3 regions of the Telluria sp. ZB2R32 genome follow, and region 2 is predicted to be linked to each of the others. Evidence: predicted binding sites of a transcription regulator. Region 2 holds the regulator's gene; each other region holds the start of a gene.

The links. The regulator HrcA, encoded in region 2, represses chaperone genes, less so after heat shock. The targets are predictions, from matches to a motif close to TTAGCACTCNNNNNNNNNGAGTGCTAA.
Region 1: the regulator HrcA is predicted to act here: its motif matches at 2,922-2,948, upstream of groES (co-chaperone GroES).
Region 3: the regulator HrcA is predicted to act here: its motif matches at 8,590-8,616, upstream of rpoH (RNA polymerase sigma factor RpoH).

Annotation. Positions count from the first base shown of each region.
Region 1 is NZ_JCASIG010000002.1:286,877-297,226, reverse strand. It holds gene AC56LG_RS06385 (NAD(P)-dependent alcohol dehydrogenase) at 1-184, opposite strand, end outside; gene AC56LG_RS06380 (hypothetical protein) at 337-756, opposite strand; gene groL (chaperonin GroEL) at 851-2,497, opposite strand; gene groES (co-chaperone GroES) at 2,543-2,833, opposite strand; gene AC56LG_RS06365 (hypothetical protein) at 3,256-3,513, shown strand; gene AC56LG_RS06360 (cell division protein ZapA) at 3,510-3,821, shown strand; RNA gene ssrS (6S RNA) at 3,868-4,049, shown strand; gene AC56LG_RS06350 (EVE domain-containing protein) at 4,135-4,602, shown strand; gene AC56LG_RS06345 (autorepressor SdpR family transcription factor) at 4,671-4,985, shown strand; gene AC56LG_RS06340 (hypothetical protein) at 4,982-5,380, shown strand; gene AC56LG_RS06335 (rhodanese-like domain-containing protein) at 5,392-5,730, shown strand; gene AC56LG_RS06330 (GAF domain-containing protein) at 5,816-6,295, shown strand; gene AC56LG_RS06325 (sulfite exporter TauE/SafE family protein) at 6,447-7,247, shown strand; gene lgt (prolipoprotein diacylglyceryl transferase) at 7,408-8,235, opposite strand; gene AC56LG_RS06315 (LysR family transcriptional regulator) at 8,238-9,128, opposite strand; gene ilvD (dihydroxy-acid dehydratase) at 9,244-10,350, shown strand, end outside.
Region 2 is NZ_JCASIG010000002.1:890,639-900,988, forward strand. It holds gene leuS (leucine--tRNA ligase) at 1-1,439, opposite strand, end outside; gene AC56LG_RS08980 (hypothetical protein) at 1,594-1,809, opposite strand; gene AC56LG_RS08985 (barstar family protein) at 1,832-2,158, opposite strand; gene dapB (4-hydroxy-tetrahydrodipicolinate reductase) at 2,163-2,984, opposite strand; gene AC56LG_RS08995 (outer membrane protein assembly factor BamE) at 2,992-3,639, opposite strand; gene fur (ferric iron uptake transcriptional regulator) at 3,718-4,152, shown strand; gene hrcA (heat-inducible transcriptional repressor HrcA) at 4,210-5,241, opposite strand; gene AC56LG_RS09010 (HAD family hydrolase) at 5,306-6,022, opposite strand; gene AC56LG_RS09015 (hypothetical protein) at 6,291-6,884, shown strand; gene AC56LG_RS09020 (hypothetical protein) at 6,903-7,577, shown strand; gene AC56LG_RS09025 (hypothetical protein) at 7,762-7,953, opposite strand; gene rsmA (16S rRNA (adenine(1518)-N(6)/adenine(1519)-N(6))-dimethyltransferase RsmA) at 8,292-9,068, opposite strand; gene pdxA (4-hydroxythreonine-4-phosphate dehydrogenase PdxA) at 9,080-10,126, opposite strand; gene AC56LG_RS09040 (peptidylprolyl isomerase) at 10,131-10,350, opposite strand, start outside.
Region 3 is NZ_JCASIG010000001.1:866,478-876,827, forward strand. It holds gene AC56LG_RS03715 (PH domain-containing protein) at 1-291, opposite strand, end outside; gene glpK (glycerol kinase GlpK) at 291-1,781, opposite strand; RNA gene rnpB (RNase P RNA component class A) at 1,802-2,152, opposite strand; gene AC56LG_RS03730 (thiamine pyrophosphate-binding protein) at 2,295-3,995, shown strand; gene AC56LG_RS03735 (DUF4261 domain-containing protein) at 4,355-5,116, shown strand; gene AC56LG_RS03740 (hypothetical protein) at 5,120-5,263, opposite strand; gene ftsY (signal recognition particle-docking protein FtsY) at 5,539-6,621, shown strand; gene AC56LG_RS03750 (cell division ATP-binding protein FtsE) at 6,635-7,315, shown strand; gene ftsX (permease-like cell division protein FtsX) at 7,312-8,232, shown strand; gene rpoH (RNA polymerase sigma factor RpoH) at 8,750-9,643, shown strand; gene AC56LG_RS03765 (polysaccharide deacetylase family protein) at 9,965-10,350, opposite strand, start outside.

The DNA.
Region 1 (10,350 bases), 600 kb from region 2:
CCGGCACGCAGGGATAGACCGTGTTCGACCATTCGTTTTTCACCTGGTGGATGTCCGAATGGCAGACGCCGCAATACAGCACGTCGATTTCGACCTCGTGCGCGCCCGCTTCCTCGCGCTCGAATTCGTAGGGTTTCAGGCGGCTGAAGGAGTGCTTCGCCGCATAGCCGGTGACGTTGATCATTATTCGCTCCTTGGTTGGGAGCGGGGACGATAGGCCGATGATGCAGCCGCGTCTGTTAGTTCACGCGCTCAGGGCGCAGGCGGGGTGTATTTGACGTGCGTGGAGCGCGGCTGTTCGCACGGCGGGCATGCCCGCCGGGGTTAAATGACCCGTTAGCCCAGCTGTAAACCGTTTTCCTCGCACCATCCCGCCAGCGCCGCGCGCGTCTGCGCCTCGCGGAAATCATGCCAGCGGTCGGTCAGCCCGTGCTCCTCGATCAGCTTGCTGAAACGTCCGTAAGCACCGGCACGCTTGAATATCTGGCGGACGTTCGCGACATCGTCCGGCATCGCCGCGTCGGCGAAATCGAACACCAGCTGGATTCCGAGGTCGAGCGTGCGCATATCGGGCACCTCAACGTAGCGCTCCGAGGTATCGATATCCTCGGGCAAAGATGGCAGTTCCTCGCCCCCCATCTCCCACCGTACGTGTACTTCGCCGGTATCGAGTGATACCCAGGCCTCTGCGCCGGTATCCGGCTCCGACACCATCAACACCGCGTCTTCCAGATCTTCTGCATTCACAACAGCCATCGTCTTCTCCCAAAAGTAAAAAGCCCGCAAGGCGCGAACCGTGCGGGCTTTTATCAAGTGCGTCAGGACGCCGGCGAACCGGCGCGACGGCAAATTACATCATGCCGTCCATACCGCCCATGCCGCCCATACCACCCATGCCGCCCATGCCGCCGGCTGGCTTGTCTTCGGCAACTTCCGAGACCATGCAGTCGGTGGTCAGCATCAGGCCGGCGATCGACGCTGCGTTCTGCAGGGCCGAGCGGGTGACCTTGGCTGGGTCCAGCACGCCCATTTCGACCATGTCGCCATAGGTGCCGTTGGCGGCGTTGTAGCCGTAGTTGCCCTGGCCGGCCAGCACGCCCGAGACGACGACCGATGCTTCTTCACCGGCGTTCTGGACGATCATGCGCAGCGGCTCTTCCATTGCGCGCAGGACGATCTTGATGCCGGCTTCCTGGTCAGGATTGTCGCCGGTGACTTGCAGGTTGGCGCGGGCACGCAGCAGGGCGACGCCGCCGCCTGGCACGATGCCTTCTTCGACGGCTGCGCGGGTCGCGTGCAGCGCGTCTTCCACGCGTGCTTTCTTTTCCTTCATTTCGACTTCGGTGGCAGCGCCAACCTTGATCACGGCAACGCCGCCGGCCAGCTTGGCCACGCGCTCTTGCAGCTTTTCGCGGTCGTAGTCCGAGGTCGCTTCTTCGATCTGGATACGCACTTGCTTGACGCGCGCTTCGATCGATTCGGCAGCGCCGGCGCCGTCGATGATGATGGTGTTTTCCTTGCCGACTTCGACGCGCTTGGCCTGGCCCAGCTCTGCCAGGGTGACTTTTTCCAGGGTCAGGCCGACTTCTTCGGCGATGACCTGGCCGCCGGTCAGGACAGCGATGTCTTCCAACATGGCCTTGCGACGGTCGCCGAAGCCTGGGGCTTTCACGGCAACGGTCTTCAGGATGCCGCGGATGTTGTTGACGACCAGGGTCGCCAGCGCTTCGCCTTCGATGTCTTCGGCGATGATCACCAGCGGACGGCCGGCTTTCGCTACTTGCTCCAGTACCGGCAGCAGGTCACGGATGTTCGAGATCTTCTTGTCGCACAGCAGGACGAACGGCTGGTCGTGGATGGCGACTTGCTTGTCCGGGTTGTTGATGAAGTACGGCGACAGGTAGCCGCGGTCGAACTGCATGCCCTCGACGATGTCGAGTTCGTCGTTCAGCGACTTGCCGTCTTCGACGGTGATGACGCCTTCCTTGCCGACTTTTTCCATCGCTTCAGCGATGCGCTCGCCGATCGAGTAGTCCGAGTTGGCCGAGATCGCGCCGACCTGGGCGATTTCCTTGGTAGTGGTGCATGGACGGGCGATCTTCGCCAGCTCTTCGACGGTGGCAGCGACTGCCTTGTCGATGCCGCGCTTCAGGTCCATCGGGTTCATGCCGGCGGCAACGAACTTCATGCCTTCGCGCACGATGGCTTGTGCCAGCACGGTCGCGGTGGTGGTGCCGTCGCCGGCGTTGTCGCTGGTCTTCGAAGCGACTTCCTTGACCATCTGCGCGCCCATGTTCATGAGCTTGTCTTTGAGTTCGATCTCTTTCGCGACCGAGACGCCGTCCTTGGTGACGGTCGGAGCGCCGAAGGCGCGGTCCAGCACGACGTTGCGGCCTTTAGGACCCAGGGTGACCTTGACTGCATTGGCGAGGATGTTGACGCCTTCAACCATCTTGGCGCGCGCTGCGTCGCCGAAAATTACTTCTTTAGCTGCCATTTTTTGTTTCTCCGTTATGTCGTGAGATGTTCTGAGGGAGGAGGATTACTTGACCAGCACGGCCATGATGTCTTCTTCACGCATCACCAGCAGTTCCTGGCCGTCGACTTTGACCGACTGGCCCGAGTACTTGCCGAACAGGACGCGGTCGCCGACCTGGACTTCCAGTGCACGGACTTGACCGTTTTCCTGGACTTTGCCGTTGCCGACGGCGAGGATCTCGCCCTGGTCTGGCTTCTCGGCAGCTGCATCAGGGATGATCAGGCCGGAGGCAGTCTTGGTTTCCTGGTCGAGACGCTTCACGATAACGCGATCGTGCAGTGGGCGAAGGTTCATGCAAAACTCCTTTATTCAGTGGTTTGGACTAGCGTTTGTTTGCTTCGATATCCGCCTCGCGGTATGCGCTGCGGCTTTGAAAGAGTTGTTAGCACTCTCAACTAACGAGTGCTAATTATAGGGACGACATCAGGGTATTTCAAGCGGCCATGTTGCAAAATAAACTGCGTCGGTTTGATCGTGCTCAACGTATGCAAGCAGGGTGATGTGCTCCGCTAGTCTTTGCGCAGGCACAAAGCGGAGAGACTAGCATTGAATGGACAGGGCTTGACGCACTGTTGGGAGGTAATTGAGCAAGATCAAAGGACTGTTTGAAACGGTGGAGGAGGGTGCTGGAGCGCCCCCGCACGCCCTCTGGAACGCCATCTTGCCAAACACGCTATCCTGTTGACTGTCAAACCTTATCCAACCTATAGTACCGAATGATTTCCGAATTCCAAGACTTATCCGACAAAATCGAGCGGCTCGCCGAGCTGGTCGGGTCGCTGCGCAGCGAAAATGCGCACCTGCGCCAGACGAACCTGGTGCTCAACGAGGTCAACATGGCGCTCGTCGAACGCCTTGTCGAAGTCCAGCACAAGGTCGAAGCAGTCATCGAGCAATTGCCCGCGCCCGAATCCGACGCTGAAGCGGATGAAGCGAACGACGCCGTACCCATCGAACCCGAGGCCGCCCGATGATTTACCTGGATGTGACGATCATGGGCCAGCCCTACCGCCTGGCCTGCAAGGAGGGCGAGCAGGCGACGCTGCGCGACGCCGTGCGCTATCTCGACGGCAAGATGACCGCGCTGCGCGACTCCGGCAAAGTCAAGGGCAACGACCGCATCGCCGTCATGGCCGCGCTCAGCGTGGCCGCCGAATTCCTGTCGGTAAAGTCGCCGCAAGGTCCGCTGTCGGACATGACGATGCTCGAAGTGAAACAAAAACTGGAAGCGATGCACAGCGTCCTCGACCAGGCCCTGGCACAGCAAGAAAATTTGCCGTGAGCGGCCAAATTCGTTTGACATGACGGTTCAAGCGAGTAAACTGCGAGGCACCCTGCGGTGTTCGAGATTGCCATATATTCCTTGAACCATTTACATGCATAGGTTGCGGGATAGTGTTTGATGGGCGTGAGCGTCGCTAGTTCGACGAACCCGAAATTGAACTGACTGTGACCACCTTGAGCCATCAGGTTCGGGATGCCGGCAAAAAACGGCACAGGCGGGGCTATATTCCATAAAAGCGGTTGCGGGCATGTGCACGCAGCCGTTTTTTTATGCCCGTTTAGGTTTGAGATGCACAAAGGAGTTTTGCGCGATGCGCTACTGGTTGATGAAATCCGAACCCGATGAAGTCAGTTTCGACGACGTTCTCGCGGCGCCCGCGCAGACGGTCGCCTGGTTCGGCGTGCGCAACTACCAGGCGCGCAACTTCATGCGCGACGCCATGCAGATCGGCGACGGCATCCTGTTTTATCACTCCAGTTGCACCGTTCCCGGTGTCGCCGGCATCGCCGAAGTCGCGAGCGGTCCTTATCCGGACGCCAGCCAATTCGATGGCGCCGGCAGCTATTTCGACCCGAAAGCCACGCCCGGGCAACCGCGCTGGATATCGGTGGACGTGCGCGCCAGGGAAAAGGGACGTTATTTGCCGTTGGCCGCCATGCGATCGATGACGGCACTCGAAGACATGGTCTTGCTGCAAAAAGGCAGCCGCCTTTCCATTTCGCCGGTCACTAGTGCGCAGTGGAATACCATCGTCGCATTTATCCGCAATACATCCTGATCGGGTATTTTTTATCGGAACTGCAAAAGTGCTTGTGATATTTAGATGATTAGCTAATAATCGATCGCATGAGCACTGTATTCAAAGCCTTGTCCGATCCGACCCGCCGCAAAGTCCTGCAATTATTGCGGGGCGGACCCATCGGCGCGGGGGAGCTTGCCGACATGTTCGACGTCTCCAAGCCCACCATGTCGGCCCACTTCGCCGTGCTCGTCAATGCAGACCTGATCGAGGCCGACAAGCAGGGGAGGAATGTGACTTACCACCTCAAGTTGTCGGTTCTGGAAGAGGCGCTGCTCGCTTTTGCACAAACGTTTGGATTGCAGGTCACCCGGCCGCAAGACGGCCATTCCGAAGTCAAATCGCACCAGGAGAAGTCATGAACCGAGCTTTCCCGCTGGGCCGCGCGCTGTTTGCCGCGGTGTTGATTGTTGGCACGTCCGCCGCCCTGAAATGGGCCGCACCGGAATACCTGTCGCCCGAATGGGCGCAGCGCTTTACCGGCGCGCTGCTCGGTTGCATCGTCCTGTTCTACGCGAACGTGATTCCAAAGTCGCTCACCGACATCGCGCGCCTGCAGTGCTCGCCCGCGGCCGAACAGGCGGCGCGCCGCTTTGCCGGCTGGAGCCTGGTGCTGGGCGGACTCGGCTACATCCTCGCCATGCTGCTGGCGCCGCTGGCCAGCATGCACCTGGTCGGCGGCGTCGTGCTCGCCGTGGCACTGGCGGCGGCGCTGCTGCGCTGCTTCGGCATCGGCCGCACTGCGGCACGCGGCTGAGGAGAACCCACATGTTTGCCATGCTGATGGGACTGAAGTCGATTACGCCGCGCGAGTTGCAGGGGCGCCTGGGGAAAGACGGAATCGCCGTGTTCGACCTGAATGCGCGCCAGGCCTGGCTGCAGGCACGGGTGCCGGGCGCGCGCAACCTCGCGCCCGACTTCGACGCCGCCGCGCTGCCGGCCGAGCGCACCACGCCGCTGGTTTTCTATTGTTCGAACCCGCTGTGCCGCAAGGCGCCGAACGCGGCGCGGCGTGTGGAAAAGCTCGGCTATACCGATGTGCGGGTCATGTCGGCGGGAATTACGGGCTGGATGAGCGCGGGATTGGCGACCGACAGCGGCAGTTGACGTATGCAGGGAGGGGAGGGATTGGCAACACAATGCGCCGAAGATGGTAGGATTTGCGTTCCATAACCTGATTCGGAGTCAAGAGTTGGCAATTGCAATACCGCCCTGTGTCGAAGAGGTCCAGGCCATCCGTGCCGTACCCGATATCCTGCAGACCCTGGCCGACCTGACCGGGCTCGGATTCATCTGTGTTGCCCACGTCACTGCCACCGAGTGGACCGCCTGCGCCGTACTCGATCGCCTCGACTTCGGCCTGAAGCCGGGCGATCCCCTCGACGTGACGACGACGCTGTGTGAAGACGTGCGCGATACGGGCCTGGCGATCGTCATCGATTGCGTCGACGACAGCGCGCAGTACAAGGACCACCCCACGCCGCTCATGTATGGATTCCAGAGCTATTTCTCGATACCGCTGTTTCGTCCCGCGGGCGCCTATTTCGGTACGCTCTGCGGGATCGATCCGGCCCCTGCAGCATTGAGCAACAAGACCACCACGACCACCATGCGGCTGTTTGCCGAGCTGATCTCGAAGCAGCTCGACCCGCACGGGCCGGCTGTTCGCTGAGCATCGCTACGCGTCCGGTGGGAGGGCGGCGCAGCCGTTACAATCGTTCCTGCGTTCCATTTCCCACTTCAAAGCACAACATGCATCGATACCTTTTCTCCGGCCTGCACCGCCGTGGCCCGCTGACGCACACCAGTAGAGGGCCGCGCTGATGGACCCGCTCCTGATCCTGGCCCTGCTGGCGATGGGCGCCTTTGGCGGTTTTGCCGCCGGCCTGCTCGGCATCGGCGGCGGCATGATCCTGGTGCCGTTTATTACCATGATCCTGACGGCGCGCGGCGTGCCCGAGGCGTTGGTGGTGCACATGGCGATCGCCACCTCGCTGGCGACCATCATGTTCACCTCGCTGTCCTCGGTGCGCGCGCACCACAAGCATGGCGCGGTGGCCTGGCGCATCGTGGCATTGCTGGCGCCGGGTATCGTGGTCGGTTCGGTCATCGGGCCCTGGATCGGCAAGCAGATGAATACGTCGACGCTGGCCTGGTTCTTCGGCATCTTCGTCGCCTTTTCGGCCACGCAAATGCTGGTCAACAAGAAGCCGGCGGCGGCGCGCGACCTGCCCGGCAGCGGCGGCATGTTCGCTGCCGGCGGTTTGATCGGCGTGCTGGCGGGCCTGGTCGGGGCGGGCGGCGGTTTCATTTCCGTGCCCTTCATGACCTGGTGCGGCGTGCGCATCCATAATGCGGTTGCCACCAGCGCCGCGCTCGGCTTTCCGATCGCGCTGGCCGGCACGCTGGCGAATGTATTTTATGGCTGGGGCGAACCGGGCTTGCCGGACTACTCGCTCGGTTTTATTTACCTGCCCGCGCTGGCGATCATCGTGGTGGCCAGCGTCATGATGGCCCCGCTCGGCGCGCGCACCGCGCACCGGATGCCGGTGCGCCAGCTGCAGAAGGTGTTTGCGGTGATTCTCTATACGCTCGCCGCGTACATGTTCTGGAAGGCGATGTAGGGTGGCCGGCTATACCCGGCCGCGTGATGGACGCGCGGCCGTAACGCCGCCCACGCGTTACGCATGAACGGCCCGGGGCCCTGCAGGCACGATGCATGCGTTACGCGTGGGCGGCGTACGCGGCGCGTATCGATCACGCGGCGGGGTAGAGCCGACTGCCCTACGCCCGCACCGGCGATTTGCCATCCTTCGAATACGCCCAGCCCAGCATGATCAGCGCCGCCACGATCATCGGCAGCGACAACACCTGCCCCGACGTGATCGGCATGCCGGCCACCGTCGTTTCCCAATCCGGCACGCGGAAGTATTCGGTGAAGAAACGCGCGCAGCCATACAGCAGGGTGAACATCGCGCCCACCGCCAGGCGCGGGCGGGCCTTGCGTGCGAACGGCCACAGGATGATGAACACCAGGATGCCGTCGATCAGCATCTGGTACAGCGGCGACGGGTGGCGCGGGGTGTCGAGGAAGCTGACGCCGTTGGGATTGGGCCAGAGCATGGCCCACGGCAGGCTCGGGTCCGCCAGGCGGCCCGGCAGTTCGTGGTTGATGAAATTGCCGAGGCGGCCGGCGGCGTAGCCGAGCGGGACCATCGGAGCGATGAAGTCGTACACGTCGAGCAGGTTGCGCTTGGCTTTCCTCGCCCACAGCGCCATCGCGACCAGCACGCCAATAAAACCGCCGTGGAAAGACATGCCGCCCTGCCAGACCTTGAAGATGTCGAGCGGATTGGCCAGGAAGTGCGCCGGCTGGTAGAACAGCACTTCGCCCAGGCGGCCGCCGATCACCACGCCCAGCATGCCGTAGAACAGCATGTCGTCCAGGTCTTCGGCCTTCCAGCCCTGCGCGGCGATGTGCGGCTGGCGGATGCGCACGCGCCCGAGCAGCAGGAACAGGCCGAACGCGACCACGTACATCAGGCCATACCAGTGGATGTCCACCGGGCCGATCGAAAAGGCGACGGGGTCCGGATTCGGGTGTACCAGCATAATTATGTTTTCCTCAGTAATTCCAAAAAGCCCCGCAGTACCGGCGAGGCATCGTCGCGGCGCCAGGCCAGGCCGAGCTCGACCAGGGGCGTGGGGCCGGCAAGCGCCCGGTATTCTACGCCGGGGCGCATCAGGTTCGACACGGATTGTGGCACAAGTGCCAAGCCCATGCCCGCGGAGACGAGGCTGACGATGGTCTGCATCTGGATCGCTTCCTGGCCGATCTCGGGCGACAGGCCCGCTTCGTGGAAGCAGGTGAGGATGGCGTCGTGCAGGGCGGGCGCGCTCTTGCGCGGGAAAATGATCAGCGGTAGCCCGCGCAGCGTTTTCAGGTCCACGGCGCCGGCGCCGGCGGGCAGGGTGCCGGCGGGCGCGCACAGCACCAGCGGCTCTTCCAGCACGTTCATGTAGTCGAGCCGAACTTGCGCCTTGTCGGACAGCGGCGGAATCACCAGGCCGGCGTCGATGCGTTCGTGCAGCAAGTCGTCGATTTGCACGTCGGTCGTCGCTTCCTGCAATACCAGCTGGACCTTCGGATAGGCGGCGCTATAGTCGCGCAGCATCGGCGGCAGCACGCTGTAGTCGGCCGGGGTGACGAAGGAAAGCGCCAGGCGACCGGACTCGCCGGCGGCGGCGCGGCGCGCCAGTTCGCCCAGGCCGGCGGCGCTGTCGAGCAGGCGCCGCGCCTCGGGCAGCAGGGCGGCGCCGGCGCCGGTCAAGGCCACTTGCCGGCGGTTGCGCAGGAACAGCGGCGCGCCCAAGGTGTCCTCGAGCGCGGCGATCGCCTGCGACAGCGGCGGCTGGGTCATGTGCAGGCGTGCGGCGGCGCGGCCGAAGTGCAGCTCTTCGGCGACGGTGACGAAATAGCGCAACTGACGGAGTTCCAGATTCATTCGATATGCATTTCCATGGGTTGAGATTGTACTGATACATTTTACATATCAAACTTGTATTTGACGCTCCCAAGCGGGCGAGGCATCCTCGCAGGACTGTCTAGGGGAGTCCATCATGTCTGAACAGCCGCGCTACAACCGCCGCTCGCGCAACGTCACCGAAGGCGTCGCCCGCAGCCCGAACCGCTCGATGTATTACGCGATGGGCTACCGGCAGGAAGATTTCGACAAGCCGATGATCGGCATCGCCAACGCCCATTCGACCATCACGCCCTGCAACTCCGGCCTGCAAAAGCTGGCCGACATCGCGGTGGCGACCGTCAAGGAAAGCGGCGCCAATCCGCAAGTGTTCGGCACCCCGACCATCTCGGACGGCATGTCGATGGGCACCGAAGGCATGAAGTTCTCGCTGATCTCACGCGAGGTGATCGCCGACTGCATCGAAACCTGCGTGAATGGCCAGTGGATGGACGGCGTGGTCGTGATCGGCGGCTGCGACAAGAACATGCCGGGCGGGATGATCGCGCTGGCGCGTGCCAACGTGCCGGGCATCTACGTGTACGGCGGCACGATCAAGCCGGGCCACTGGAAAGGCAAGGATCTGACCATCGTCTCGAGCTTCGAGGCGGTGGGCGAATTCACCGCCGGGCGCATGAGCCAGGAGGATTTCGACGGCATCGAAAGGAATGCCTGCCCCTCGTCCGGTTCCTGCGGCGGCATGTACACGGCCAATACGATGTCCTCGTCGTTCGAGGCGCTCGGCATGTCGCTGCTGTATTCGTCGACCATGGCCAACCCGGACGCCGAAAAAGTCGACTCGTGCGCCGCGTCGGCACGGGTGCTGGTGGAAGCCGTGAAGCGCGATTTAAAACCGCGCGACATCATCACGCGCGCAGCGATCGAAAACGCGGTGTCGCTGATCATGGCGACGGGAGGTTCGACCAACGCCGTGCTGCACTATCTCGCGATTGCCCACGCGGCCGAGGTCGAATGGACGCTGGACGACTTCGAGCGCATCCGGCGCCAGGTGCCGGTGATCTGCAACCTGAAACCCTCGGGCGAATACGTCGCCACCGACCTGCACCGCGCGGGCGGCGTGCCGCAGGTAATGAAACTGCTGCTCGACGCCGGCCTGCTGCACGGCGACTGCATCACGATTACCGGGCGCACGCTGGCCGAGGAACTGGCCGATGTGCCATCCACGCCCGCGGCCGGGCAGGAC
Region 2 (10,350 bases):
TTGCCGGTGCCGTCCGGGACCAGGTGCTCGGGCAGCACGACCGGCAGGTCGGCTTCCGGCACCGGCACCACGCCGCACTCGGCGCAGTGGATCATCGGGATCGGCGTGCCCCAGTAGCGCTGGCGCGAGATGCCCCAGTCGCGCAGGCGGAAGGTGATCTTCTTGTCGCCCAGGTCTTGCGCGGCGAGGTCGCCGGACACGGCGTTCACGGCCGCGGTGTAATCGAGCTCGTCGTACTTGCCGGAGTTGATGGTGCGGCCGTTTTCCTTGTCGCCGTACCACTCGTGCCAGGCATCCAAAGAGTATTCCTGGCCTTCGACGGCGACTACCTGCTTGATCGGTAAATCGTATTTTTTGGCGAATTCGAAGTCGCGCTCGTCGTGGCCCGGCACGCCCATCACGGCGCCGTCGCCATAGGTGATCAGGACGTAGTTGCCGACCCAGACCGGGATCTGCTCGCCGGTGACCGGGTGCGTGACCATCAAACCGGTCGGCATGCCCTTCTTCTCCATCGTCGCCATGTCGGCTTCGATGACGGAACCGAGCTTGCATTCGGCGATGAATGCCGCCAGTTCAGGGTTGTCCCTGGCGGCGTGCTGGGCCAGCGCGTGTTCCGGCGCCACGGCGCAGAAGGTCACGCCCATGATGGTGTCGGCGCGGGTGGTGAAGACGTACAGTTTGCCGTCGTTGATCAGCTCACCGGCATCGTCCATGACGACGTGCGGGAAGGCGAAGCGCACGCCGACCGACTTGCCGATCCAGTTGGTCTGCATGGTGCGCACGCGCTCCGGCCAGCCCGGCAGCTTGTTGTCGACGTGGTCGAGCAGCTCGTCGGCGTAGTCGGTGATGCGCACGTAGTACATCGGGATTTCGCGCTTCTCGATCGGCGCGCCCGAACGCCAGCCCTTGCCGTCGACGACCTGCTCGTTGGCGAGCACGGTCTGGTCGACCGGGTCCCAGTTCACGGTGCCGGTCTTCTGGTAGATGATGCCCTTCTCGAGCATTTTGAGGAACATCCATTGGTTCCACTTGTAGTACTCGGGTTTACAGGCGGTCATCTCGCGCGACCAGTCGATGGCCAGGCCCATCGATTCCATCTGCCCGCGCATGTGGGCGATGTTCGAATAGGTCCACTCGGCCGGCGGCACGTTATTGGCCATCGCCGCGTTCTCGGCCGGCATGCCGAAGGCGTCCCAGCCCATCGGCATCAGCACGTTGTAGCCGTTCATCCGCAGGTAGCGGTACATCACGTCGTTGATCGTATAGTTGCGCACGTGGCCCATGTGCAGCTTGCCGGACGGGTAAGGCAGCATCGAGCAGGCGTAGTATTTACCTTTCGGGAAACGTGGATCGTTCTCGACGGCTTTATAGGCATCGATCGACTTCCAGTACGCCTGCGCGGCCTGTTCTACTTCGGCGGGACTATATTTATCTTGCATGATGATCTGCGGACGGAATGTGGGAAGGGTGGGAGCGGCGAACGCTTTAGCAGAACATTATACTGGTTCATCTTGTACTGCGGCGAAGCGGCATGGGGGCGGTTTTATAGGCATCAGCCCGCGGCGCCGACCGTAGAGGTTGTGAAAAAAATCGTCAGGGCAAGGCGGCGCAACGCCGCCATGGCGATTTTTTCACAACCTCGTAGGGTGGGCTGACGGTTGAAACATGCCGATGCCAGAGCGCGTGCGTCTCGCGGCAGAATTCGTCGACGCCGTGGCGGGTGCCGAACAGGAAGCCGAGCTTTGCGGGGTGCAAGGGCAAGGCGGGCATGACGTAGCGGGAAATCGCGAGGAGGTCGGCGGCGGTCATGGCCGTTGCGGGCGAAGCTTGGTTAGCGCAGCACCAGTTCCAGCGCCGGCTTTTCGCCGTAGTCTTCGTAGCGCTCGTTGATGCCGCCGACGCAGAACACGATTTCGTCGACCAGGTCGGGCAGGCGCGCGCGCAGGGCGGCGCTGTCGGTGATGACGATTTCCAGCACCTCGTTCGGTTGCAGCCGGAACTTGGTCATGTTTTCTTCGTCACGCAGGTAGCTCAGGCAATCGACCCAGGTATCGATGGTGTCGCCCGAAGCGGTATGAAAGCCGAAAGCGCTGCGGCTCTCGGCCAGAAAACTGGCTTCGTTGACGATTGCGGCGCCGTTCAGTTCTGCCACTGCCATTACATCATCCTTTCACGCCGGTGTTCAATGCGAGTACGTCCTGCATGTCGTACAGGCCGTTTGCCTTGCCGGCGATAAAACGCGCGCCGCGCAGGGCGCCGTGGGCGTAGGTCACGCGGCTGCTCGATTTATGGGTGATCTCGATGCGCTCGCCGGTGCCGGCGAACAGGACCGTGTGGTCGCCGACGATATCGCCGCCGCGCACGGTGGCAAAGCCGATCGTCGACGGATCGCGCTCGCCGGTGACGCCTTCGCGGCCGTACACGGCGCAGTCCTTGAGGTCGCGTCCCAGCGCATCGGCGATGACTTCGCCCATTTTGAGGGCGGTGCCGGACGGCGCATCGACCTTGTGGCGGTGGTGTGCCTCGATGATCTCGATGTCGTAGCCTTCGGCAAAACTTTTTGCGGCCAGCTCCAGCAATTTCAGAGTCACGTTCACGCCCACGCTCATGTTCGGCGCGAAGACGACGGCGATCTGTTCGGCGGCGGCGGCGATCGCCGCCTTGCCGGCATCGTCGAAACCGGTGGTGCCGATCACGATCTTTTTGCCGTTGGCGGCGCAATACGCCAGGTGCGCGAGCGTGCCTTCCGGGCGCGTGAAATCGATCAGGCAGTCGGCATTCGCCAGTGCGCGCGCCAGGTCCGATTCGATCGTGATGCCGGTCAGCTGGCCGGAAAAGGCGCCGGCGTCGTGGCCGATGAAGGGAGAACCCGCGACGTCGAGGGCGCCGGCCAGGACGGCGTCGGGAGCTGCGGCGATCGCCTCGATCAGCATGCGGCCCATGCGCCCGCTGGCGCCGGCGACCGCGATTTTCAGTTGCGTCATGACAGTTTTACGGGGTGTTCGTGGAAGTGGCGGGCGTGGCGGGCGTGACCGGTTCGATCGGACGCGCGCTGGCGGCGGCTTCGGCCTTCTTTGCTTCCTTGACGACGTTACGCGCCGGACCGGCGATGCGGGCGATGTATTCGCGCTCGGTCGGCAGGTTGCCGCCTTCGAAGCGCTCGACCACGTCATCCTTGAAGAAAATGCTGACGCGGCTGGTGGTCAGTTCGCCATTGCCGCGCGCCAGATAAAACGGAAAGTCCCAGCGGTCGGCGTGGAACATGTCGGTCAGCATCGGCGTGCCGAGCAGGAAGCGCACCTGTTCGCGGGTCTGACCCACTTTCAGCTGGTTCAGCATTTCTTGCGAAACAAAGTTGCCTTGCTGGATGTCCGGACGGTAAGGCGAGAAGATCCACAGGAATTTCTGCAGCTTGGTGCCTTGCGTCGTTTGCGCACCGGCATTGGCCAGCGAGGCCGACAGGCCGGCATCGCTTTGCAGCGCCGCTGCGGACGTGTTCACCGGTGCGGCCGGCTTGGTCTGGTTGCGCCACGAGGCGCAGCCGGACAGCACCAGCGTGCAGGCAAGGCCCGCGGCGAGCGCGGCCCGGCCCCGGGAAAGACGAACTGCGCGATGGACAACGGCATCAAAGTGACGCATAAGTAACCTCAAACGTTTAAGCGGGAGCTTCCAAAACGCTATATCATAAAGCACTCCGCCCATCTACGAGTAACAAACATGAGTAACAGTCCCACCGACCTGAAGGCGAGCGGCCTGAAGGCGACCCTGCCACGCCTGAAGATCCTGGAAATTTTCCAGAATAGCGAAGTGCGGCACCTGACGGCGGAAGACGTCTATAAAATCCTGCTGGCCGAAAACATGGACGTCGGTCTGGCCACGGTCTACCGCGTGCTGACCCAGTTCGAACAGGCCGGCCTGCTGAACCGCAACCACTTCGAAACCGGCAAGGCGATCTACGAACTGAACGCCGGTTCGCACCACGACCACCTGGTCTGCCTCGACTGCGGCCATGTCGAGGAATTCTTCGACGAAGAAATCGAATCGCGCCAGAACAAGATCGCCGTCGAGCGCGGTTTTAAAATCGCCGAGCACGCGCTGGCGATTTACGGACATTGCATCAAGCCGGCGTGTCCGCATCGGAATGGCGGGTGATGGTAACTTGCCTGCAATGAACGACGGCGCCGATGGCGCCGTTTTTTGTTGGTGACCTTACGAATTGCTCAACGCATTCGACAGCAACTTCGCCGTGATATCGACAATCGGAATCACCCGCTCATACGCCATGCGCGTCGGCCCGATGACGCCGAGGGTGCCGACGATCTTGCCGTTGACCTCGTAGGGCGCGGTGACCACGCTCATCTCGTCCATCGGCACCAGGTTCGATTCGCCGCCGATAAAAATCTGCACGCCGCCGGCGCGGCTGGAAACGTCGAGCAATTGCATCAGGCCGGTCTTTTGCTCGAACATCTCGAACATCTGGCGCAGCGAACTCATGTTCGAGGACAGGTCGGATACCGACAATAAATTGCGCTCGCCGGAAATGACCATCTCTTCGCTGCCTTCTGCCATCGCCTCGCTGCCGGCTTCCACCGCCGTCTGCATCAGGCCGCCAATGTTCTCTTGCAGCTGACGTAGTTCCCCCGTCAGGCGCGCGCGCACTTCGTCGAAGGTGAGGCCGGCGAAATTCTGGTTCAGGTAATTTGCCGACTGCACCAGTTGCGTCGGCGTGTAATCGACCTCGGTGAGCAGCAGGCGGTTCTGGACGTCGCCGCGCGGGTCGACGATCACCAGCAGGATGCGCTTTTCGGACAGGCGCAGGAATTCGATTTGCTGGAACACCGATTCACGGCGCGGGCTTTGCACGACGCCGGCAAATTGCGTCAGCGAAGAGAGCATCTGCGCCGCGTTGGCGATGAGTTTTTGCGGCTGCTGGGCGCACAGCCGCATGCGTTCGGCATCGACGCCGTGCTGGCCATGCTGGCCATCGAGGTGCTGCACCGTCAGCAGCGTGTCGACGAACAGGCGGTAGCCGCGCGGCGTCGGCACCCGGCCGGCCGAGGTGTGGGGGCTGGCGACATACCCCATTTCCTCGAGGTCGGCCATGATGTTGCGGATCGTCGCCGGCGACAGGTCGAGGCCGGAAATTTTGGAAAGCGCACGCGACCCGACCGGCTGGCCGTCGGCAATGTAACGCTCGACGAGGGCTTTCAGCAGGGTTTGGGCTCGGGGTTCAAGTTGCATGGGGAGTGGTGGCGCGCAGAATGGTTGCACGGCTATTATGCACGCTCACGCGCGCGCTGTGCACTCACGCGTGTTCGCGCTTGAGCCAATCGAGCAGTTCATCGAAACTGGCGACGATGGCGTCCGGCTGCACGCCCTCTTCCAGGTGCCGGCGGCTGGCGGTGCGGTTCATCCAGACCGCGCGCAAGCCGGCGCGCTGGGCGCCCTGCACGTCGAGCAGCAAGTCGTCGCCGACGTGCACCGCCTCTTGCGGCGCCACGCCGAGCGCCGCGCAGGCGGCGTGAAAGATCGCCGCATCGGGTTTCGCGCGCCCGAAACCGGGCGCCGCCACCGAGGCGTGGAAATGGTGGGCCAGTCCGATCGTCTGCAGGTCGGCATTGCCGTTGGTAACCGAGCCGACCAGGACACGCCCTTTCAAGCGAAGCAAGCCTGGCAACACGTCGTCGTAGGGAATCACGGCGTTGCGCGCGGCGAAAAATTCGGTCATGGCCAGTTCGACCTTGTCCGCGTTTTCCCCCGCCTGTTCGAAGGCGGCGATCAGGCCGGCGCGGCGCAGGGCGCCGAGGTCGAGCTGGAATTCGGGACGGCGCGCCAGCAGCTCCAGGCGCGCCTGGCGCAGGCTGTCGATGCTGAAGCGTTCGGCCACGCGCGGCGCGTTGCTGGCCAGCCATGCGAACAAGGTCTGCTCGGCCTGCACGATGACGGGCGCGATCGGCCACAGCGTGTCGTCGAGGTCGAACAGGATGGCTTTGGGCCAGGGGCGGCGGTGGGATGGCTTCATGCCGGGGCTTAGTCGAAAGCGGTCGTCAGGGTGACCCAAGCATAGCGAGGCCAGCGGCGAAATGCAAACGGACGGCGCCAGCGGGAACGGCCCGCGTTATGGTGGCGCCGCGCGTGCCACTGCGCGTGCCACCGCACCGTTACACCCCGATACAAAGCCTAATGCGCGCGGGCCTTGTCAAATGCTCTAAAATGATGGGCAAACTTCCACCATGCGGCCCGGCGCCGTGCAATTGCGCGCCTTGCCCCTCCCCTTTTTTGGAGAAATTATGATTCGTTCCCCCCTGCGTGCCGGCATCGCGCTGGCATGCGCGCTCAGCCTGTCCGCCTGCGGCGGCGGCGACGGTGATGTGTACGTCGGCGGCACGGTTTTCGGCGTGACCAAGGCAGGCCTGGTGCTGACCAATAACGGCGGCGACGACCTCGCCGTGCCGGCGGGCGCCGCCGAGTTCTTTTTCAACACCCGTGTCGAAACCGACGCCGGCTACGACGTCAAGGTCAAGGCCGTCCCGCCCAACGTCGACGGCATCGAAAACTGCGTCGTCAGCGGCGGTTCGGGCCGGGCGGTCTTTACCATCACCAGCGTGCGCGTGATTTGCCAGATCCGCACCCATGCGCTGACCGGCAACATCATCGGCCTGAACGGCGCAACCGGCCTGGTCCTCGTGAACGGCACCGACCGCCAGGAGATCGTGCCGACGAGCACCGATCCGCAAGCCTTCCGCATGGCCCCGGTGACCGAAGACCTGCCGTACGGCGTGACCATCCTGAAGCAGCCGGCCGGCCGCCAATGCACGGTCGAGAACGCAACCGGCACGATGGGCGCGAGCGACATCGGCAACGTCATCGTGCGTTGCGCTTAATAATTCGTGGAGACTAATTTGAAGAAATCGATCCTGGCGCTGTGCGCGCTGACCCTGGCCGCCGGCCTCGCCGCCTGCGGCGGCGGCAAGTCGGGCCATACGGTCGGCGGCACCGTCACCAACCTGCAGGAGGGCACGCTGGTCCTCGTCACCAACGGGATGGAAGTCGCTATCCAGCCGCAACGCGACAGCAGCGGCAAAATCTTGCCGACGACGAACTATGCGTTCCCGAACCAGCTGGAATACGGCGAGGCATATAACGTCACGCTCAAGCAGATCGGCACCGACAGTCTCGGCCAGGCCATCTATCTACAGCCGTTGCACCAGGTATGCGGCCCCCTGAACATCCCGGGCAACGTCACGAGCGATACCGCGGGCCGCCTGTCCTCGATCAACATCGCGTTCGGCTGCGACTACGCCAGCCACAGCATCGGCGGCACGATCACGGGCCTGGCAGCCGACGGCCTGGTCCTGAACAACGGCGGCGCGACCCTGCGTGTGGCCAAGAACGATGCCGGCGTGTATCCGACGACCTTTGTCTTCGAAACTGCCGTCACCTACAAGCAGACCTATGGCGTAACGGTCCTGACGCAGCCGGCAGGACAGACCTGCAGCGTCGCCAACGGAACCGGCGAGATGGGCGACGAAAACATCACGTCGATCAGCGTTACCTGCGTTACCAATCCGGCCTGAGCGCATGGAGACATTCACAACACATATGTCGATCATTCCCAAATAAAATTAGACGTATATGTTGTGGTGCAGCATAATTGCACCTGTCTCCTCCAACTCTCCTCAGAAAAGAATTGGATTTAAGCCTACCCGCAACGGTGGGCTTTTTTTTGTCCGCGTTTTTGCAGGCGCCTTGGACAAAGGCTCAGCCGAACTTGGTGGCGCTTGGGAGGCGCTTGCCGGTGACTTTGACGATCGCCATTTTCTCGCTGCCGACCGACACCATGGCATCGGCGCGCACTTGCGCCTTGTAGCTCTCGGCACTGGCCCAGGTGGTGCCGACGACGGCGAGTGCGGCGACCAGGAACAGCGCTTCCATATGTTTGAGGACGTTCATTTCAGGCTCCCTTCGGTTGGATGTTTGCCCTGGTGCTTCTGCGTTTGGGCTGTCGATGGGAGTACTTTAGCAACGGTCCCTTTGCCCTTCCATCGGCATGCGACGAACTGCGCAAAGGGCGCGATGAAACGCGCGCAGAAGGGATATGGCGCGCTTGTGCAGCGCGTCACAGATGGTTTGAGAGGGAACGCGGCAGATGCCAACGTAGGGTGGGCACTTGTGCCCACGCGGGATGGTACAGATGATCAACCCTAAAATCGCGCCAGGCAGGAAGCGCGAAAATAAAGGGTTTGCGGTCTTCAAGAATACGAGCGCGTGGGCACGAGTGCCCACCCTACTCAAACCGGCTTCAGAAGATTCGCCAGCGCCACGTACTGCTCCAGGCTGACGTTTTCCGGCCGCACGCCCGGGTCGATCCCCGCTTCGAGCAACTGCGCTTCGGTGAACATGCCGGCCACGCAATTGCGAATGACCTTGCGCCGCTGCGAGAATGCCTTTTGCACCACGGCTTCCAGGGTCGGGCCGTCGACGGCCAGTTTGCGGCGCGTCGGCACCATGCGCACGATGGCCGAATCGACCTTCGGCGGCGGGTCGAAAGCAGTCGGCGGCACGATGAACAGCAGCGCCATGTCGTAGCGCCATTGCAGCATCACCGACAGGCGCCCGTAGGCCTTGGTGCCCGGTTCGGCCACCATGCGCTCGACCACTTCCTTTTGCAGCATGAAATGCTGGTCCTCGACCAGGTCCGCGAACTCGGCCAGGTGGAACAGCAGCGGGCTCGAGATGTTGTATGGCAGGTTGCCGACCACGCGCAGCTTTTGTCCCTCCGGTACCGGCAGTGCGCCGAAATCGAACTTCAGGGCGTCGGCCGAGTGCACCGTCAATTTCTCTTGCGGATAAGCTTTTTCGAGGCGCACCACCAGGTCGCGGTCGAGTTCGACCACGTGCATGTGGTCGAGTTGCTTGAGCAGCAGCGCCGTCATCGCCGCCAGGCCCGGCCCGATCTCGACCATCGCCTCGCCGCGGCGCGGATCGATCGCTTCGATGATGCTGGTGAGGACGTGGTTATCGGTCAGGAAGTTCTGGCCGAAGCGCTTGCGTGCTACGTGTTTCATTCGTACTTTCGTTAATGTGATGCGGTGCGACTGGCCGCCACCATGCCCATGGCGGCGCGGATCGCCTCTTCCATGCTGCCGCAATCGGCCCGGCCGAGACCCTGCGCGGCCAGGTCGAGCGCGGTGCCGTGGTCGACCGAGGTACGGATCAGCGGCAGGCCGAGGGTGACGTTGATGCCGCGCCCGAAGGTCGCGTGCTTGAGCACGGGCAGGCCCTGGTCGTGGTACATGGCGAGCACGCAATCGGCCTCGTGCAGATACTTCGGCTGGAACAGGGTGTCGGCCGGATACGGCCCGCGCGCATCGATGCCGCGCGCCTGCGCCGCCGCCAGGCTTGGCGCGATGACCTCGATTTCCTCGCGCCCCAGGTAGCCGTTCTCGCCCGCATGCGGGTTCAGGCCGGTCACCAGGATGCGCGGCGCCGCGATGCCGAATTTACTGCGCAGGTCGGCGTGCAGGATGTCGAGCACCTGCGCCAGCCCCTCCCGCGTGATCGCGCCAGGGACGTCCTTCAGCGGCAGGTGGGTGGTCGCCAGCGCCACGCGCAGGTAGGGCTGATCGCCGCCCGGCTGGCCGGCCAGCATCATGACCACCTTGGGCGTATTGGTCTTGTCGGCCAGGTATTCGGTGTGGCCGGAAAATGCCACGCCGGCCTGGTTGATGGTGCTCTTTTGCAGCGGCGCGGTGACGATGGCGTCGAACCAGCCGGCCGCCACGCCTTCGAGCGCGAGGTCGAGCGTGGCCAGCACGGCGCGGCCGTTGTCCGCGTCGAGGGTACCCGGCACCACGTGCGCGGCCAGCGGCACGTCGATGACGGCGATGCGCTCGCGGCCGAAGTGCGGCAGCCCGCCGTTGCGCAAGGCCTGGATCGACAGCGCCGCCAGGCGGATCTCGGGGTCGATCAGGCTGGCGGTGAGCGCCAGGAAGGCGGCGTCGCCGACCAGCACGCAGTTGGCTTGCCCACGCAGCGCCCAGGCGGCGCGGATCGAGATCTCGGGGCCGATGCCGGCCGGCTCGCCGACAGTCAATGCCAGCGTCGGACGGGTTGCCTGCTCCATGGTGTTACGCCTCTTCGCGGTACTCGACGTAGGCGCGGTCGCGCACTTCGCGCGCCCAGTCCTCGAAGGCTTCGCCGAGTTTGCGCTCGCGGATCACCTGGCGTGCGCGCAGGCGCTCCTTCTCCTTGCTCTGGTCTTCGGTCTTGCGCTCGAGGACTTCGATCAGGTGGAAGCCGAACGGGGTCTCGACCACGTCCGACAGCTGGCCCGGCTTCAGGGCATCC
Region 3 (10,350 bases), on a different contig from region 2:
GGCGCGCGCCTGCGCCAGGTCGAACTCGCCGATCAGACGCTCCTCCTGGAAGAAATGCGCGGCGTGCACGACGATCTTGCCGTCCTCGATATGCAGCGCGCTGTCCGACATCGTGTAGCCCAGCGCCGTCGTCAGCGGCACGATCAAGAGCGCGGCGCGCACTACGTTGCGCAGGGTACGGGCCGGGCCGTCGCGGCGCAGCACCAGCAGCGGCGTGGCGACGACCACCAGCGCAATGATGAACAGCGCCCAGTACACCCGGCGGTCGACCGCGGCAATCTCGAACGCCATCAATGCTCGACCCAGCCCTTGGCATGCTCGACCGCGCGCGCCCAGCGGCCCCGCAGTTCGGCGCGGCGCTCGGGCGGCATGGCGGGTTCGAAGCGGCGCTCGGCGCACCACAGGGCCTGGATTTCCTCGCGCGAGTTCCAGAAACCCTCGGCCAGGCCGGCCAGGTAGGCCGCGCCCAGCGCCGTGGTCTCGGTCACCAGTGGACGCACCACCGGCACGCCCAGTAGATCGGCCTGGAACTGCATTAATAAATCGTTGCGCGCGGCGCCGCCGTCGGCGCGCACTTCCATCACCGGGCAGGCCGCATCCTTCTGCATCGCCGCCAGCAGTTCCGCGCTCTGGTAGGCGATCGCCTCGACCGCCGCGCGCGCAATGTGCGCCCCGGTCGTCCCACGCGTCATGCCGACGATGGTGCCGCGCGCATACGCGTCCCAGTGCGGCGCGCCGAGGCCGACAAAGGCCGGCACCAGCATCACCCCGCCACTATCGGGCACAGAGGTCGCCAGCGCTTCGACCTCGTTCGATTCCTTGATGATGCCGAGGCCGTCGCGCAACCATTGCACGGTGGCGCCGCCCATGAAGACGCTACCCTCGAGCATGTAGTCGGTGCGGCCGTCGACCTTCCAGCCGATGGTCGCCAGCAGGCGGTTGCGCGACACCGGCGGCACGTAACCCGCGTGCATCAGCATGAAGCAGCCGGTGCCATAGGTGTTTTTCACCATCCCCTTGTCGTAGCAGGCCTGGCCGAAAGTGGCCGCCTGCTGGTCGCCGGCGATGCCGGACAGCGGGACCGGCGCGCCGAACCATTCTTCACGCACCTTGCCGACCTGGCCCGAACTGCGCACCACCTCCGGCAGCATCGCCTCCGGCACCCCGAACAGGTCGAGCAGCGCCGGGTCCCAGCGCATCGTGTGGATGTTGTAGAGCATCGTGCGCGAAGCATTGCTGACGTCGGTGACGTGGCGCCCGCACAACTGATAGGCGAGCCAGCTGTCGACCGTGCCGAAACACAGTTCGCCGCGTTCGGCGCGTGCGCGTGCGCCCGGCACGTGCTCGAGCAGCCATTGCAGCTTGGTGGCGGAAAAATAGGCGTCCAGTTCGAGGCCGGTGCTGCGCGCGATCGCGCGTGCGTGGCCCGCCTCGCGCAGGCGGTCACAGGCGCCGGCGGTACGGCGGTCCTGCCAGACGATGGCGCGCGCGATCGGTTCGCCCGTGGCCCGGTCCCAGACGACGGTGGTCTCGCGCTGGTTGGCGATGCCGACGGCGGCGATTTGGGCGGCGGACACGCCGCTGTCCGCCAGCACCTTGCGCGCGCAGGCGAGCTGGCTGTTCCAGATATCGAGCGCGTCGTGCTCGACCCAGCCGGGCTGCGGGAAATGCTGGGGATATTCCTGCTGGGCGCAGGCGACAACCTGCCCCTGGCGGTCGAACAGGATGGCGCGGGAACTGGTCGTTCCCTGGTCGAGGGCAAGGATATATTGTTGCGGCACGCGTCCTCCGCTGAAATTCAGTGTAAAGCAGGCCGATAGGCCGGATTCTGTGTAGTGGTCTCCCTTGCGGGACGCCCCTATGACAGCCATTCCTCTAGGCGCCGAATTACTCCGGCGCTCAAGCTTCCTACCCGCACGCTCCGCGAGCAACATCAACGCGTGCCTATTTGGAATTGCTCCGAGTGGAGGTTACCGCGTTTCACCGTAACTGAATACGCTCGTCTCTGTGGCCCTGTTCCTCGCCTTATACCACCGGCTTGCGCCAGCGGCTTTCGGCGGACGGCCGTTAACCGTCACCCCGCTCTGTGGAGTCCGGACCTTCCTCCCGCCGGTACCTTGCGGCACCAGCCAGCGGCTGTCTGGCCTGCTTCACGGGGTGCATTGTAACCGATGCACATACGCGCCGCCATTTCTGAAAATCGGTGTCGCCATTTGAAAAGCCCGGCGCGCATCGATTGCATAGAATGCCACGATGCCCGGCGCGGCCGGGGAACCAACAAGGATGACCGACACATGACGCACCCTTCCCGCACCGGCGGCCAGATCCTGGTCGATGCACTGCACGTCCACGGCGTCGATACCGCCTTCGGCGTGCCCGGCGAAAGCTATCTCGACGTGCTCGACGCGCTCCACGACTCGCAGATCCGCTTCGTCATCAACCGCCAGGAAGGGGGCGCCGCCTTCATGGCCGAGGCTTACGGCAAGATGACCGGCAAGCCCGGCATCTGTTTCGTCACGCGCGGTCCGGGCGCCACCAATGCCTCGATCGGCGTGCACACGGCCTACCAGGACTCCACGCCGATGATCCTGTTCATCGGCCAGGTCGGCAACGACTTCATCGACCGCGAAGCCTTCCAGGAAATCGACTACCGCCGCATGTACGGGCAAATGGCGAAATGGGTGGCGCAGATCGACCGCGCCGACCGCATCCCCGAATACATCGCGCGCGCGTTCCAGATCGCGACCAGCGGCCGTCCCGGTCCGGTGGTGCTGGCGCTGCCGGAAGACATGCTGGTCGAGACCGCGCGGGTGGCGGACACGCGTCGCTACCAGCCGGTGCAGGCCGCGCCTTCGCGCGCCCAGATCGACACCTTGCGCGCCATGCTGGCGGAAAGCCGGCGCCCGATCGTGCTGCTGGGCGGCGGCACCTGGAACGCGCAAGCCTGCGCCGACCTGCAAGCCTTTGCCGAAGCCAACGCGCTGCCGGTGGCCTGCACCTTCCGCTTCCAGGACCTGCTCGACAACGCGCACCCGCACTACATCGGCGACGTCGGCATCGGCATCAACCCGAAGCTGGCCGCGCGCGTGAAGGAGGCGGACCTGATCATCGCCATCGGCCCGCGCCTGGGAGAGATGACCACCGGCGGCTACACCCTGCTCGCGTCTCCCGTTCCGACCCAGCGCCTGGTCCACATCCACAACGATCCCGAAGAACTGGGCAGCGTCTACCAGGCCGACCTGATGATCGCCAGCGGCGCGCCGCAGGTGACAAGCATGCTGGCAGCGATGGAACCGGTCGACGCGGGCGCCTGGCGCCACACGGTGGCCGAAGCCCGTGCCGAACTGGCCGCGTACCAAGAGCAGCCGCCGATCTTCAAGGACGGCACTGCCCCGCTCGACCTGTGGCAAGTGGTGCAGGACATGATGGCCACCCTGCCGCACGATACCATCGTCACCAATGGCGCCGGCAACTACGCGTCCTGGGCGCACCGCTTCTACCGCTACGGCGGCATGCGCACGCAACTGGCGCCGACCAATGGCGCCATGGGCTACGCCGTGCCGGCCGGCGTGGCGGCCAAGATCGTCGACCCGCGGCGCACGGTCGTCACCTTTGCCGGCGACGGCGAATTCATGATGACCGGCCAGGAACTGGCCACCGCGGTGCAGTACGGCGCCGGCGTCATCATCATCGTCTTCAACAACAGCATGTTCGGCACCATCCGCATGCACCAGGAAAAGACCTATCCGGGCCGCGTGTCGGGCACCACCCTGCACAACCCTGACTTCGCGGCGCTGGCGCACGCCTATGGCGGGCATGGCGAAATCGTCGAACGCACGGCCGACTTCGCGCCGGCGCTGGCGCGGGCGCTGGAACATGCCAACGGCAAGGGGTTGCCGGCGCTGATCGAACTGCGCTACGACGGTAACCTGATCACGCCGAATGCGACCCTGGATGCCATGCGCCAGGCGGCGCAGGCGGCCAAGGCGGGCTGATGTAGGGTGGTCGGCTCCACCCGCCCGGATGAACAGCCTGCAACGGTAAAGCCGCCCACCCGTTACGTATGAACGGCCCGCGGCCCTGCAGGCACCATGCATGCGTTACGCGTGGGCGGCGTTCAGGCCGCGTGTCAATCACGCGTGAGGTGGAGCCGACCACCCTGCAAGTCCTGGCAACGCCACCATCACGGCCTGGACCTCCTACCCGGCCGGCATACCTCCACACCCCTGCTCCGATTGCCAAACGCAACTTTGCGCCAAACGGGCTATGCTGCTCGACAGCGGGCCACGTCGGTCCGCAGGCAGGCATGCGCTTCCCCAGAAGCGCGGAAGCAGAATAAAAGGAGAGACAGCACGTGAGCAACACCCCAGAAGTGGTCTTGTGCATTCCCGGCCCATGGGACAGCAGCAGCGCCCTGGCCGACGAAATCATCGCCAGCGGCACCGGTTATCTCCTTGAAGGAAAAGTACTGCGCGATACCGAGACCGGTTTCAGCTGCGAACTCGCGTTGCAGCGCGCCGATCCTGCACTGGCGGCCGATTTCGCCAAGGCCGGCCCGCATTGGGCCAGGACCGAAGCGATGGCCGACATCGACATGCACCGCACGGTCGCCTACCTGGTGGCGCCGGGCGGTTCGCGTGAAGCGGCCGATGCGATGATGCGCGCCGGCGCGGCCATCATCGATGCCGGCGGCCTGGGCGTGAAAGTCGACAGCACGGGGATCGCCCATGCGCCGGCCTACTGGATCGACATGAGCGAACAGCTCGAGGCCTTGACCGTACACCGGGCACTGGTGGTCTACGTGGCCGGCGCCGACGTGTATTCCTGCGGCATGCACAACTTCGGCCTGCCCGAGGCGATCACCAGCGCCGACAACAAGACCGAAGCGGCCGACATGCTGCGCTTTTTCACGCGCTACCTGCTCGAACATGCGCCCCGGTTCGAGGACGGCCATACGTTTTCGGTCAGCGCGGGCAAGCCGGTGTACCGGGTCGAACGGACCGCGGCGCTCGACTACGGGCCGGGCTCGCTGTTCAACAATCCCTACGGCGCCTGGCGCCTGACGCCGGTGGCCGCGGAAAAGAAGGGCAACTGGTGGACGCGCAATCGTCAATAGAACTCAGGGCGCCGGCAACAGTGGCTCCAGTCCGGCCGGCAGCGGGACAGGTCCATCGAAAACGCTCTGCTGCTCCGTCGGATGCGTGAAGAATAGCGCGACCAGCGCGATAAAAGCCCAGACGATGGCTTGGCGCAGCAGTTTCATGGCAACTCCTTTCTGTGTGGGCCGACGGATGTTTTACTGTAGAGCGGCGCCTGCACGCCTGCCAGTGCGCACGCTTGGCGCGCTCCAGGCCGTTGGACGACATGCGTGCCCGGCAGCGGAACTGTCGCGTTTGCGCACGCCGTCAGCATCCCTGCATGATCCCGTTCGTTGCCGATTCGTCAGTACGTCCCTCTGGTAGAATACGCGCGACCCTTTTCATCGTGCCGGTGCTCCATTTCCGGCATGTGCATGCAGCACCCGCCACCATTCAACCCATGTTTAGTTTCTTCAAAAGAAAAAAAGCCGCCCCTGAAACGCCGGCACCAAGCGATGCCGTGCCTGCGCCAGCCGCGCCCGTAACCATTCCGTCGCCTGCACCCACCCCTGTTCCGCCATCGCTTCCCGAAGCCGACCTCTTCATCGAAGAGACCGCCGAGCGCCCGGTCAGCGAAGCGGAAAAGAAAAAATCCTGGATGTCGCGCCTGAAGGCCGGCCTGTCGAAAACCTCGAGCAACCTGTCGCTGCTGTTCGTCGGCGCCCGCATCGACGAAGACCTGTACGAGGAACTCGAAGCGGCCCTGCTGATGTCGGACGCCGGCATGGACGCGACCCAGTTCCTGCTCGACAGCCTGCGCCGCAAGGTCAAGGAAGACAAGCTGCTCGACGCCGCCGCCGTGAAAGCCGCGCTGAAAACCCTGATGGTCGAGATGCTGGCGCCGCTGCAAAAGCCGCTCGAACTGGGCCGCCACGAGCCGCTGGTGATGATGATCGCCGGCGTCAACGGCGCCGGCAAGACCACCACCATCGGCAAGCTCGCCAAGCACATGCAGCGCTCGGATCAATCGGTGTTGCTGGCCGCCGGCGATACCTTCCGCGCCGCCGCGCGCGAACAATTGATGGTCTGGGGTCAGCGCAACAACGTCACCGTCATCTCGCAAGCCTCGGGCGACCCGGCCGCGGTCGCTTTTGACGCGGTGCAGTCGGGCAAGGCGCGCGGCGTCGACGTCGTCATGGTCGATACCGCCGGCCGCCTGCCGACCCAGCTGCACCTGATGGAAGAGCTGAAAAAGATCAAGCGCGTGATCGGCAAGGGGATGGAGGGCGCGCCGCACGAAGTCCTGCTCGTCATCGACGGCAACACCGGCCAGAACGCGCTGGCACAGGTAAAAGCCTTCGACGACGCGCTGCAGCTGACCGGCCTCGTGATCACCAAGCTCGACGGCACGGCGAAAGGCGGCGTGCTGGCCGCGATCGCGCGTACGCGTCCGGTGCCGGTGTACTTCATCGGCGTCGGCGAAAAGCTGGACGACCTGCAGCCGTTCGATGCCGAAGAATTCGTCGAAGCACTGCTGGGTTGAGAGACAAGCGCCGATGATCGAATTCCACTCTGTCTCGAAAAAATATTCCGTAGAGGCTACTGCCCTGCGTGAAGTTTCCCTCAACATCAACAAGGGCGAGCTGGTCTACCTGGCCGGCCCGTCCGGCGCCGGCAAGTCGACGCTGATGAAAATGATCGCCGCCATCGAGCGCCCGAGCAGCGGGCGCGTGATCGTGTTCGGCCAGGACATCGGCCAGCTGACCAAGGCCGGCATCCCCTTCCTGCGCCGCAAACTGGGCCTGATCTTCCAGCACCAGCGCCTGCTCAACGACCGCAACATCCTGGCCAATACGATGCTGCCGCTGCTGGTGTCGGGCGCGCCGAAAGCCGGCGCCGAGCAGCGCGCACGCGCCGCACTCGACAAGGTCGGCCTGCTGGAGCGGGCCAAGGCGCATCCGCTCGAACTGTCCGGCGGCGAGCAGCAGCGCGTGGCGATCGCGCGCGCCATCGTCAACCGGCCGCAGATCATCCTGGCCGACGAGCCGACCGCGAACCTGGACCGGGTGGCGGCCGACAAGGTGCTCGACGCCCTGCGCGCCTTTCATTCGGTCGGCGTGACCTGCCTGATCTCGACCCACGACGAGCAGGTGCTCGACGGCGCGGCACGCGTGATCCGGCTCGAACACGGCCAGCTGGTGCCGCATGTGGCTGCCAACCGTGGAGGTGCGGCATGAGCCCGTGGTTCCGCGAGCACCGCTTCGCGCTCGGCTCGGCGCTGACGACCCTGCGCAAGGCGCCGGGCAGTTTCCTGTTCAACGTGCTGGTGGTCGCGGTGGCGCTGGCGCTGCCGTTCGCCGGCATCACCCTGCTCGACAACGTGCGTCCGATGTCGGAGCAGCTCTCGGTCGATCCGGAAGTGAGCCTGTTCATGCGGCCCGATGCGCCGCGCGAGGAAGCGCTGGCGCTGGAGCCGCAGCTGCGCCAGATCCTGCAGGGCAGCCATGCGCAAATCAACTTCGTGCCGCGCGAGCAGGCGCTCGACGACCTGAAAGAGCGCAGCGGCCTGTCCGCCGCGCTCGACACGCTGGGCGTCAATCCGCTGCCGGACAGCTATGTGATGAAGCTGGACGGCTTTTCCAGCGCGCGCGACGCCGCCCGCATCGACAACATCGTCGAGCAGATGGGCGCCCTGCCCCAGGTCGACACGGTGCAGGTCGATTCGGCCTGGGTCAAGCGCCTGGCCGCCCTGCTCGGCATCCTGCGCCTGGCCCTGCTGCTGTTGGCGATTACGCTGGGCGTGGTCGTGATCGCGGTGGTGTTCAACACGATCCGCCTGCAGGTGCTGACCCAGCGCGAGGAAATCGCCGTCTCCAAGCTGCTGGGCGCGACCGACAATTTCATCCACCGCCCCTTCTATTACACGGGCGCCCTGCTCGGCCTGTGTGCCGGCGTGGTGGCCCTGGGTGCGGTGATGCTGGCGCTGAACCCGCTGAATGCGGCGATTGCCGAGTTCGCGCGGCTGTACGCGTCGGAGTTTCAATTGGCGCCGCTGGGCGTGCTGGAAGTGGCAGGCTTGCTGGCCATCAGCGCCGGCCTGGGCTTGATCGGCGCCTTGCTGTCGGTGCAACGGCACCTGGCGCGCATGCGCTGAGGGGTTCTCTCTTCGTCACGACGGGTGATACGGCGCAGGCCGTCTCACCCGTTTTTGTTTCGAGGCCATATTGTGGCTTTATGCAATATCGCACGTCCCCGCTTGTAGGCATGCATGCCGCCGCTACGCCAGACAGCGGCGCATTTGGCCGCCGATCGCCTTCTTTCGTGCGCCAACTAACAGAAACGGGCTATCCGCTGCCCGTAACCTGAGCCCTGACCGCTCACGCAAGCCCAGCGCATTTGATCAATCTCAACAGTTTTACAAGTTTCTGCTCTACAGTAAATTAGCGATTTTTCGATTCTTTCAAGAAATACTTTGACGAACCTTAAACGCCCGGCCGTTTTTGGCAGGTCGCTAGCACTCCTACATGGGGAGTGCTAATATATGTTCTCAAGCGAAGGTATACAAGGTCTGAAAACGCATTCTGTACACAATCTGTAACACGTGTACAGTCCGCATCCGGGATGTCCCGGCGGCGTAGACGATGCAGCAAAGATTATTTACGGGGAAAAATATGATGTCCGCACAATCCGCATTGGTTCCGACCAGCAATCGTGCCCTGAACCTCGGTTTCACTGGCAATCTCGGTAACATCGACGCGTATATTTCCGCCGTCAACCGCCTGCCGATGCTGACCCACGAGGAAGAGGTCTCGCTGGCTAAGCGGTTGCGGGATGCGAACGATCTCGACGCCGCGCAAAAGCTGGTGCTGTCGCACCTGCGCCTGGTGGTGTCGATCGCGCGCGGCTACCTCGGGTATGGTTTGCCGCACGCCGACCTGATCCAGGAAGGCAATATCGGCCTGATGAAAGCCGTGAAGCGTTTCGACCCGAACCAAGGCGTGCGCCTGGTGTCGTACGCCATGCACTGGATCAAGGCCGAGATGCATGAGTACATCCTCAAGAACTGGCGCCTGGTCAAGGTCGCCACGACCAAGGCCCAGCGCAAGCTGTTCTTCAACCTGCGCAGCAACAAGGTGGGCCTGGATGCGATGACCCCGACCCAGGTCGACGACCTGGCCAAGCTGCTCGACGTCAAGCGCGAGGAAGTGATCGAGATGGAAACCCGCCTCTCGGGCCGCGACATCGCCCTGGAAGCGCCGACCGACGACGAAGACGACAAGTTCTCGCCGATCGCCTACCTGTCGTCGGACCAGCAGGAGCCGACCCGCGTGCTCGAAGCCGAGCAGGTCACGCGCCTGCAGTCCGAGGGCCTGGAAACGGCGCTCGGTAAACTCGACCCACGCTCGCGCCGCATCGTCGAAGCGCGCTGGCTGGCGAACGACGACGGCTCCGGCGCCACGCTGCACACGCTGGCCGAAGAGTTCGGCGTGTCGGCCGAGCGGATTCGCCAGATCGAGTCGGCAGCATTGAAGAAGATGAAAGGTGCGCTGGCGGCCTACGTGTAAGCCAGTCAGTCACTCCAGCAAGACACGGCGGCCCCGCGAGGGCCGCTTTTTTATTCGCGTTGCGTTGCAGTGATGCCGCGCCGCGTGGTAGCGACGGGTGAAGGCGGGCATGCCCGCCCTACGGTGACCCATATCGTTGGCCTTTGCGTAATGTAGGGCAGGCATGCCCGCCTACGGCGCTCGATCATCGCTTGCCGTCGATCTCGCAACCAACGGTCATGCTCTCGGGCCGCGTGGTAGCGACCGGTAAAGGCGGGCATCCGTAACGTAGGGCAGGCATGCCCGCCTACGGCGCTCGATCATCACGTACGCCGGCCAGCCTTAAGTCTTCTCCATCTGCTGCCTGGCATACCCCGCCCCCGACCCGTTCGGCGTCAGCTCGAGGTAGGTTTTATAGGCCGCGCGCGCCTTGGCCTTGTCCCCTGCCCTGAAATACGCGTCGCCCAGGTTCATGTACGCAATCGCCCGCGACGGGTCCATCTTGACCGCATTCTCGAACCACCTGGCCGCTTCCGCATACTTCTCCTGCTTGTAGAAAACGAAGCCCAGGTTGTTGGCCGCCAGTGCGAAGTTCGGCCGCAATTTCAAGGCCTCGGTGAACTGCGCCTCCGCCTGCGCGTACTGCTTTTCCTTGTACAGCAGCAGCCCCTGGTCGTTCGCCCGCTGCGCCTTCTGGCGCTCCGACACCGGCAGCGCGGCCGGCGCGG